One region of the Neorhizobium tomejilense genome, then DNA from elsewhere that is predicted to be linked to it. Evidence: riboswitches for the same ligand, from Rfam matches in the RefSeq annotation. Region 1 holds a riboswitch; each other region holds the start of a gene.
What was found. Region 1 has a riboswitch for thiamine pyrophosphate ahead of thiB (thiamine ABC transporter substrate binding subunit). Riboswitches for the same ligand answer to the same signal wherever they lie in the genome.
Positions count from the first base shown of each region.

Region 1 (3,422 bases):
AGGCGAGCGGCAGGATCAGGAATATCGTGGCAAGCAGGATAGCCAGCACATCCCAAAGCCGTGCGGGCAACGTCCGGCCATCGAACCGGCGGGTCGCCCGACCGGCCGTGATGCCAGCGTCGTCAGGAGCTGGAAGCAGCGAAATCACAATCAGGATCAGCGCCGTTATGCCGATCTGCAGCAGCGACAGCGCTATGGCGCGCGGAGGGTCGAAATCGAAACGCAGCGACTGGTAGATCGCCACTTCGAGCGTGGTCGCGGCCGGCCCGCCGCCGAGCACCAGGACGAGCGTGAAGCTCGTGGCGCACAGCATGAAGATCAGGCCGGCAATGCCGGGGATGACTCGGCGGGCCGCCGGCCACTCGATGAAGCGGAAAACGGAGAAGGGCTTCATCCCGAGGCTGGAGGAGAGCAGCCAATATTCCGGCGGCAGGCGCTCCAGCGCGGCAAGCAGCAGTCTCGCGGCGAGCGGCAGGTTGAAGAACACATGTGCCAGCAATATGCCGGAAAGCCCGTAAATGCTGACCGGCTGTTCGAGGCCAAGCTTCAACAGCAGGCTGTTCATCGCCCCCTGCCGCCCCCAGATACCGATCAGGCCGAGCGCGCCGATCAGCACCGGCAGGCCCATCGGCAATGCCATCAGCCGGATGACCCATACACGGCCCGGAAAGCGCGGACGGCGTGCGAGCGCGAGTGCGACGGGAAGGGCGAAGACGACCGACAGCAGCGTCGAAAGAACCGCCTGCAGCAGGGTGAAACGCAGAATTCGCCAGGTATAGGCGGTGAACAGCCGGCTTTGGGTGTTGCCGGCGTCCCAGGAGAGAAGGGCGGCGACTGCGATGCCGACGAAGAGGGCGATGCCGATCAGGCTCAGCAGCCCCCAGCCTATCCCGCGTCTCCGCTCGGCCCTCGTCAGCATGGGATCAGTTCATGCTCATGGCGGTCAGCCATTCGTCGATCCAGGCCTGCCGGTTCTTGGCCACCTGGTCCGACCCCATCAGGAAAGTCTTGGTCGGCTGCACCAGCTTGTTGAATGCGTCGGGGAGCGGCTGGGAGGTCTTGGCGGCCGGCATCATCCAGTTGGTGGTCGGGATGACGTCCTGGAAGGCCGGCGAAATCATGAATTTCAGGAACTGTTTCGCCAGATCCTTTTCCTTCGCCCCCTTCAGCATGCCGGCAACTTCGATCTGGATGTAATGGCCTTCGGAGAACGAGGCGGCCTGGTAGCGCTCCGTCTTCTCCTCGACCATGTGATAGGCCGGCGAGGTCGTGTAGGAAAACACCATCGGCACTTCGCCCTTGGTGAACAGGCCATAGGCCTCCGACCAGCCCGGCGTGACGGTCAGCACGCGTTTCCTGAGCTTCGCCCAGGCCTCCGGTGCCTGGTCGCCATAAACCGATTTCACCCAGAGCAGCAGGCCGAGGCCGGGTGTCGAGGTGCGCGGGTCCTCGATGGCGATCTTCTGCGCCGGATCGCCGTCCACCAGTTCCTTGAGGCTTTTCGGCGGGTTCTTGATCGCCTGCGTATCGTAGACAACGGCGAAATGGCCGTAGTCGTAGGGGATGAACGTGTCGTCGCTGTAATTGCCGGGGACCTTGGCCGCCGAAGCGTCGAGCCCGTGCGGCTCGAACAGGCCGGTCGCCTTCGCCTCGGAGATCAGGTTGGTATCGAGGCCGAGCGCGATATCGGCGTCGGTGCCTTTGCCCTCCAGTTTCAGGCGGGTCAGAAGCGCCACGCCATCGGCGACGCCGACGAAATTGAGCTTGCAGGCGCAGGTCTTTTCGAACGCCTCTTTCACCTTGGGACCCGGACCCCAATCGGAGACGAAGCTCTCGTAGGTGTAGATGGTCAGCGTCTTTTCCTGCGCTTCGGCCGGCGCGGAAAGGGAAAGGGCGGCAGCGGCCGCGAATATAGAAAGAATGGTGCTGCGCATCAGCGTCTCCTCGTTTTGGTGACAAAGGGGAATAGGCGCTGATGAAGAGCCGTCTAATCCCTCCGCCGGTGTTAACCGGATCAGGTTCCGCGGGTTGGCCAAAGGCCTCTCAGCCGCACGAAAACGCGCGGCACCCCGTTAGAGCAGGATCAGATTTAGCGGCGAGGCGAATGGCTGGCAAGAGGCGGTCTGCGGCCGGCTCAAGGCGCATTCGGCAGGTGCAACACGGCTCAGTGGTTTTGCGGAAACACTTTCAGTTCACGCGGAACGATCGCCATGCCGCCCAGCCGGTTGGCAACGGCGTAGTCGATGGTCTTCTCGACCACATCGGGCATGACCGGTTTGGTGAGAACGCCGAGCGAGCCTTCGACGCCGGCTTCCACATCGTCCGGATTACCGGTCATGAACACGACGGTGATGCCATATTGCTCGGCAAGCTCGCGGCCGATCTCCGGACCGGTCCGGCCGTCCGAAAGATTGACGTCGACCAGGGCGATATCGGCATAGGCGGCGAGCGCCAGGGCATGTTTGCGGGCATTGGCAAAACCGGCGACTTTCAGGCCCATGGCTTCGATCGTCTCGGCAACATCGAGCGCGATCAGAAACTCGTCTTCGACAATCATAACTCTTTGATTCATCGCCTCAGTGGCCAGCCGACGACGCGTAACATTTGTCAGCATTGGATGTCCCCATTCGGTTGATCGGTTCCTGGCAGGCCGATCCGTCCCCGGGACATTTCGACCACTACTCACACCCCAGAACGCCCCGGGACATCATATGTTCCGCTCCGCGACAAATATTTTTCTAGCTAACTATCTGTTAAGCTTAACAAATCACAAATCAGCCTTCGATTTCCTCACGCAGCATTTCGAGTTCCAGCCATTCTTCTTCCATTTTGCTGATGCTTTGGCGCAGCTTTTCCATCTCCGCAGCCAGCTTGTTGAAGGCGGCGGGATCCTTGGTGAAGAGGTTGGGGTCGGCCATTTTCTTCTCGCGGGCGGCGATCTCGGCTTCGGCTTTGGCCATTTCCTTCGGCAGGTTCTCGAGCGCGAATTTCTGCTTGAAGGAAAGCTTGCCTTTGCCCTTGGGGGTGCCAGAAACCGATGCTGCAGTATCGGTTTTTGCCCTGTCAGCTTTTTCCGTGCGGCGCCTTTCCTCCAGCGCGCCCTTCCGCTGCGCCAGCATATCCGTGTAGCCGCCGGCATATTCGATCCAGCGGCCGTCCGGTGCGTCCGGATTGGCGGGGGCGATGGTCGAGGTCACGGTGCGGTCGAGGAAGTCACGGTCGTGGCTGACGAGGATGACGGTGCCGGTATAGCCGGCGACGATTTCCTGCAGCAGGTCCAGCGTCTCGATGTCGAGGTCGTTGGTCGGTTCGTCCAATATCAGGAGGTTGGACGGCCGGGCCATGATGCGGGCGAGCATCAGCCGGGCGCGCTCGCCGCCGGAAAGGTTCCTGATCGGTGTCCTGATCTGCTCCGGCTGGAA
Region 1 is NZ_CAXUSO020000001.1:3,692,713-3,696,134, reverse strand. Features, by position in the region: gene thiP (thiamine/thiamine pyrophosphate ABC transporter permease ThiP) at 1-919, opposite strand, end outside; gene thiB (thiamine ABC transporter substrate binding subunit) at 924-1,934, opposite strand; TPP riboswitch at 1,975-2,082, opposite strand; gene ACSQ3G_RS18410 (response regulator) at 2,165-2,614, opposite strand; gene ACSQ3G_RS18405 (ABC-F family ATP-binding cassette domain-containing protein) at 2,775-3,422, opposite strand, start outside.

Region 2 (3,422 bases), 240 kb from region 1:
CGACGTAATGTGGTCATAGCCCGGCGCGATATCGGTGGTCAGCGGCCCGAGCGTATAGAACGGCGCCTCGCCGCAGACCGCGAGCTGCTTGTCCATGTTGGCCTTGATCTTGTGCATCGGCACATGGCCGGGGCCTTCTATCATCACCTGGCAATCCTTCGCCCAGGCGATCTTCGTCAGCTCCCCAAGGGTCTCCAGTTCCGCGAACTGGGCCGCATCGTTGGCATCGGCGATCGAACCCGGGCGAAGACCATCGCCGAGCGAGAACGAGACGTCACAGGCCCGGGCGATGTCGCAGATCTCCTCGAAATGCTCGTAGAGAAAACTCTCCTTGTGGTGGTGCAGACACCACTTGGCCATGATCGAGCCGCCGCGGGAAACGATGCCGGTGACGCGGTTGACGGTGAGCGGGATATAGGCGAGCCGCACGCCGGCATGGATGGTGAAATAATCGACGCCCTGTTCGGCCTGTTCGATCAGCGTGTCGCGATAGACCTCCCAGGTCAGGTCCTCGGCAATGCCGTTGACCTTTTCGAGCGCCTGATAGAGCGGCACGGTGCCGATCGGCACCGGCGAATTGCGGATGATCCAGTCGCGGATATTGTGGATGTTGCGGCCGGTCGACAGGTCCATGACCGTATCGGCGCCCCAGCGGATCGCCCAGACCATCTTCTCGACTTCCTCGGCCATCGACGAGGTGACGGCCGAATTGCCGATATTGGCATTGATCTTCACCAGGAAGTTGCGGCCGATGATCATCGGTTCGGATTCGGGATGGTTGATGTTGGCGGGAATGATTGCCCTGCCTTCCGCGACTTCGCGCCGAACGAACTCGGGCGTCACGAAATCCGGCACATGGGCACCGAAACTTTCACCGTCGCGGACGAGCGGTTCCCTGGCCGCCTGCCGGCCGAGGTTCTCGCGGATGGCAACGAATTCCATCTCCGGCGTGATGATGCCGGCTCGCGCATAGGCGAGCTGGGTGACGGCCCTGCCTCCCTTTGACTTGAAAGGCTGGTTGCGGACCGGGAATTCCGGCGTCAGATGGCTTTCGGACACGAAGCCGTTGTCCTCCGGCCTGACAATGCGGCCCTGATAGATTTCGACGTCGCCGCGGGCGAGAATCCAGCTTTCGCGCAGGCGCGGCAGGCCGGCATCGATGCTGATCGCGGCACCTTCGACGGTATAGGGACCGGAGGAATCGTAGACGGTGACCGGCGGTTCGCCGGAGGTCGGATGCAACGCGATCTGGCGCATCGGCACGCGGATGTCCGGGTGGATCGTTCCTGCTTTCAGGACCTTCGTGGAGGCGGGAAGCGGGCCGGTGGTAACGACCGGAGTGAGCTTGGTGGTTGCGATATTCATGGTTCAAGGCTCCAAGGTTTGACGTTTGGAGACCCAGTTCCAGTGTTGGAATGATGGAAAAACACCCCGGAATGCGAAGGACGGTTTCCCGCCCTTGTTACCGCAGCGCCCGCACCGTCCCTACGCCAGTATGAACTGGATCAGGTTCAACGGGTCACTGCGCCTCGGCCGGCCAAAGCCGGTCCGACCAGCAGTATCTCAGCCCCTTGACGGGACCCCCCTGGTGAATGGCGCCATCAGAAACCCGCGGGCCGTTGATGTCAAGCCGGGGCATGCGGATGGCGATCGATCGGATTTTACGGAATCCCGCAGCCCTAACTTCACGACGTTTATTGCTGGAATCTTAGGCTTTCCCGCGTAGTAACGTCCCCAGCGATGAACGCAGAATTTGAACGATCCGGAGATGTCGAGATGAACGAGACCATTCGCGAATTGCTCACACGGGTAGGCGGCCTTCCGGTCGCGGTGACCGAGCTGGAAGACGGGGCCGATCTTTATGCGGCCGGCCTCTCCTCATTTGCATCCGTACAACTGATGCTCGGCCTGGAAGAGGCTTTCGACATCGAGTTTCCCGACAGCCTTTTGAACCGCAAGTCCTTCGCCAGCATAGCCGCGATCGAGCAGACGGTTTCGCATATCCTGAAAGCGCGCGAGGCCGCTTGAGATGAGCCTCCCCGCCTTTGCCGCCGACATGAGCCTGAGCGCCCGCGCTCACCGCGTGGCAACCGTAGCGGCCGAATTTGCCGACCGCGTCGATCATGACGGCCGCTTCCCCCGGGAGGCGGTCGACGCCATGAAGGCCGAGCGCCTGATCGGCATCCAGATCCCGGCCGCGTTCGGCGGCGAGGGCGCTTCGATCGCCGAGATCGCCGAGGTCTGCTCCATCCTGGGACAGGCCTGCGCCGCGAGCGCCATGGTTTTCGCCATGCACCAGATCAAGGTTTCGAGCCTGGTGGAGCACGGTGGCGACAGCGAATGGCATAGGGACTTCATGCGCGAGCTTGCCGGCCGCCAGCTTCTCGTCGCTTCCGCGACGACCGAGGGCGGCATCGGCGGCAATATGCGCAACTCCATCTGCGCGATCGAGGTCGATGGCGACATCTGCCGCCTGACCAAGGATGCGACCGTGATTTCCTACGGCGCCCACGCCGATGTGATCATGGTCACCTCGCGCTCCAACGAGAAGGCCGCACCGACCGACCAGGTCATGACGGTCTTCAAGCAAGGCCAGTATACCCTGCAGAAGACCGTCGACTGGGATACGCTCGGCATGCGCGGCACCTGCTCCGACGGTTTCCTCTTCAGGGGCGAGGCGCCGTCCGTCCAGATCTTTCCAAAGCCGTTCGCCGAGATCGCGGCGCAATCGATGCTCGCCACCTCGCATCTCCTCTGGAGCGCGGTCTGGTACGGGATCGCCGCCGATGCGGTACTGCGCGCCCAGGCCTTCGTGCGCGCCGCCGCCCGCAAGGCCGGCGGCACCCAGCCGCCCGGCGCGCTGAGGCTCGCCGAAGCCTCGAACCTGCTGCAGCTCCTCAAGGCCGGCATCCTCTCCGGCCTCAGGATCTACGCGGATGCCAAGGCGGATCACGACCAGCTGTCGTCCATGGCGTTTTCGATCGCCATGAACAACGTCAAGCTGGCTTCCTCCGAGACGATCCTGACCATCATCAACCAGGCGATGATCATCTGCGGCATCATGGGCTACAAGAACGGCACGCCCTACAGTCTCGGCCGGCATCTGCGCGACGCGCATTCCGCCCAGCTGATGATTTCCAACGACCGCATCCTCGGCAATACGTCGACCATGCTGCTCGTTCAGAAACCGGACACCAGCCTGCTCGGCTGACGCCCCGATCATTTCATATGTAAACCATTGAAAAGAATGAGGTAAAGCCATGGATATGCAAGTTTCATTTCTCGACCGCCTGTTCGATGCAGGCCTGCTGATCGAGACCGGCGTCGACGGCCTGTATGGCCGCAGCGGCCAGTTCGAAGACGTCATCGCCGCCTTCGAGCGGTTGATCGACAAGGTCGGCGGCGGCGACGGTGCCGAGGCG
Region 2 is NZ_CAXUSO020000001.1:3,936,415-3,939,836, forward strand. Features, by position in the region: gene thiC (phosphomethylpyrimidine synthase ThiC) at 1-1,365, opposite strand, end outside; TPP riboswitch at 1,465-1,597, opposite strand; gene ACSQ3G_RS19430 (acyl carrier protein) at 1,777-2,028, shown strand; gene ACSQ3G_RS19435 (acyl-CoA dehydrogenase family protein) at 2,030-3,211, shown strand; gene ACSQ3G_RS19440 (amino acid--[acyl-carrier-protein] ligase) at 3,261-3,422, shown strand, end outside.
Region 2: linked by a shared signal. The riboswitch ahead of thiC (phosphomethylpyrimidine synthase ThiC) and the one ahead of thiB (thiamine ABC transporter substrate binding subunit) in region 1 are both predicted to bind thiamine pyrophosphate.

Region 3 (3,422 bases), 1.4 Mb from region 1:
CGGTTCGGTTCCTCACCGTCGACCTGCCGCTTTCGCTGCCCGGCCTGCGCTCCGGCACTGTGATCGTTTTCCTGATGGCGACCACGGCCTACGTTTCCGCGTCGCTGCTCGGCGGAAAGAAGGTCTGGACGACGGGCATGCTGGTGCTGCAGGAAGCGATCAAGAACCTCAATGCGCCGCTTGCCGCAGCACTCGCAATCATCATGACCGTCACCGGTCTCGCCTTCGCGGCGCTCTGCGCCTATTCGCTCAACCGCCTGATGCCGTGGCTGAAGGGCAAGCCCAGCAATCCGTGGAGCATTCCGCGCTGGCTGGTGCCGATCATCAACATTTTCGGGCCGATCGTCTCGAAGCTGCTGCTCGCCACCTCGCTGCTGCTCCTGTTGCTGCCGTTGGTGCTCGTGTGCATCCAGAGTTTCAACGACGTGCCGCAGGCGACCGCCTCCGGCTTCCGCGGCTTCACGTTGAAATGGTACGAGGCGGTGTTTTTCGCCGGGACCTATGCGGATGCCTTCTGGGTGTCGGTGCGGCTTGCCGTCACCTCGATGCTGGTGGCGCTTTCGCTTTCGCTGCCGGCGGCCTTCGCGCTCGCCCGTTATCCGTTCAAGGGCCGGTCCGCGCTCCTGGCATTCTGGCTGCTGCCGATGTCGCTGCCGCATGTGGCGATCGGGGTCGGAATGCTGCGGCTGCTGCAGATCTACCTGATCATCCCGCCCTTCCTCGGTCTCGTGGCGATCCACGTGATCGTCATCCTGCCGTTTGCGATCACGCTTCTGACCACCTCGGTCATGGGGCTCGACCGGGCGCAGGAGGAGGCGGCGGCGAGCCTCGGGGCAAGCCCGGTGCGGCGGTTTTTCCTGATCATCATGCCGGGTCTGGCGCCGGGGCTGTTTGCGGCTGGCATCGTCGGCTTCCTGCTGAGCTTCGGCGAGGTGACGGTGACGAGCTTTCTCACCACGGCTCGCCTGACGACCCTGCCGGTCCGTATCTACGCAGAATCGACCTTCAGCCTGGAGCCGACCGCGCACGCCATCTCGGCCGTCCTGATCCTCTTCACCGTCATCGCGCTGGCTTTGCTGGGCAGGGTGGTTCGCCTCGACCGTCTCTACGCGCGGTGAGTTGGAAACGATAGCCGGCGGACCGTCCGGTCCGCTTGACAGACATAGCGAAAACCGACAGTTATCGTGTTCTTCCGAGGGGGGCATCTTGACGATGCTGAGATGGCGGTGAGCCGGACCCTTGAACCTGATCCGGGTCATGCCGGCGTAGGAACGGAAATAAGCGTCATTCGACGATACTTTCTCTTCTCCGCTTCACCTGGATCTCCGTGATTGACTGATCTGGAGATCGACCGATGACATCCATTCTTCGCGTTTTCCCGAAAGGGCATCCGGTCCCGGCGTGCAGGTTCGGCGCGTAGCATCATGCGCGCGTCCCATGCGGTCATCGGCCTCGTCCTGCTTGTCGCCCTCTGGCAAGCGGGCGTCTGGCTGTTTGCTCCGCCCCGCTATATTCTGCCGTCTCCGATTGCCGTCGCTTCCGCCTTCGGGCGGCAGCCGGGTTTCCTGCTGCAGAACAGCCTCGTCACGCTGACGGAAATCGCGCTGGGCCTCGCGATCGGCGCAGGCCTCGGCATCGCCACGGCCTTCGGCGTCGCCGCGTTGCCGCGGCTTGGTCGTCTCGTCTGGCCGATGGTGCTGATCCTGCAGGCCTTTCCCGTCTTCGTGCTGGCGCCGATCCTGGTTCTCTGGCTGGGTTTCGGCCTCGCCTCGAAAGTGGCGATGACGACGATCATCATCTTCTTTCCGGTTGCGTCGGCCTTTGCCGACGGTCTTCGCCGCACCGATCAGGAAATCCTTGACGCCGTCTCGCTGGAGGGCGCGAACCACTGGCAGACGCTGGTGTCGATGCGCGTGCCGCTGGCGGTCCCGAGCCTCGTCTCCGGTCTTCGGGTCGCTGCACCATTGGCGCCGCTCGGGGCGGTCGTCGGCGAGTGGGTCGGCGCGTCCGGCGGGCTCGGCTTTGTGATGGTCCAGGCCAATGCCCGCATGCAGACCGACACGGTGTTTGCAGCGATGACAATACTGGCAATTCTTACCCTCATCTTGCGGCTTCTCATCGACCGGTTGACCGCCGGGCTCGCCCCGTGGGCCAGCGAAGCCGACCCTTCATCTTCATCCGCATCAGGGAGTTCCGTCCGATCATGATCCGTATCCTCACCGCGTCCTTCATCGCGCTGGCCAGCCTTGCCACCCCGATTTCTGCGCAGGCGGCCGACAAACTCAGCGTGCTGCTCGAATGGTTCGTCAATCCGGACCACGCGCCGATGGTCGTCGCCAAGCAGCGCGGGCTGTTTGCTGATGCCAATCTCGATGTCGAACTCATCCCACCGTCCGACGCCTCCGCTGTGCCGAGGTTGGTTTCAGCCGGCCAGGCGGATATCGGCATCCATTACCAGCCAAACCTCTATCTGGATCATCAGGCAGGCCTGCCGCTGGTGCGGTTCGGCACGCTGGTCGAGACGCCCTTGAACACCGTCACGGTTCTGGCGGACGGCCCGATCAAGAGCCTCAAGGACCTGAAGGGCAAGAAGGTCGGCTTTTCCGTCACCGGCTTCGAGGATGCGATGCTGAAGCGCATGCTGGCGTCGGAAGGGCTTTCCAATGACGACGTGGAACTGATCAACGTCAATTTCTCCCTGTCTCCGTCGCTGATCGGCGGCAAGGTGGACGCGACGCTCGGCGGGTTCCGCAATTTCGAACTGACCCAGATGAAGCTGGAAGGCCATGCGGGTCGTGCGTTTTTTCCGGAAGAGCACGGTGTTCCGGCCTATGACGAGCTGATCTTCGTCACCCGCACCGCGCTTGCTGCCGACAGCCGGTTGCCGCGCTTCCTGCATGCGGTCGAACAGGCCTCGATCTTCATCACCAACCATCCGCAGGAAGCCTGGCAGCTGTTCGTCAAGGCCTATCCCAACCTCGACGACGAACTGAACCGCACCGCGTTCTTCGACACGCTGCCGCGCTTTGCCAAGCGTCCGGCCGCACTCGACCAGGGCCGTTACCAGCGCTTCGCCTCCTTCATGCAGGAAATGGGACTGATCAAGACCGTGCCTCCGGTCTCCGGCGTTGCTGTCGAAATCAGGTAGGCCAAGCTGCTGATATTGTTTGATTTGAACGCCGGGGTTCGCGTAACGTGATTTCCATGCCAGATGGCATCGCACGTTACGTACCCCGGAGTTTGCTTGACCATCGGACTTGCCCATGCGGAACTGATCGCGGTTCTGTCCGCCGTCACCGGCGACGAGCCGCGCGTGATGACGGTTCGCTCGGGAGATGCGCTGCCGTCCGGCCCCTTCGAACTTGGGCACAGGAGCCTGCAGGCAGGGCTTCGCGAGTGGGTCGGGGACCAGACGGGCCATC
Region 3 is NZ_CAXUSO020000001.1:2,299,694-2,303,115, reverse strand. Features, by position in the region: gene ACSQ3G_RS11700 (ABC transporter permease subunit) at 1-1,118, shown strand, start outside; TPP riboswitch at 1,186-1,289, shown strand; gene ACSQ3G_RS11695 (ABC transporter permease) at 1,425-2,207, shown strand; gene ACSQ3G_RS11690 (ABC transporter substrate-binding protein) at 2,204-3,148, shown strand; gene ACSQ3G_RS11685 (NUDIX hydrolase) at 3,245-3,422, shown strand, end outside.
Region 3: linked by a shared signal. The riboswitch ahead of ACSQ3G_RS11695 (ABC transporter permease) and the one ahead of thiB (thiamine ABC transporter substrate binding subunit) in region 1 are both predicted to bind thiamine pyrophosphate.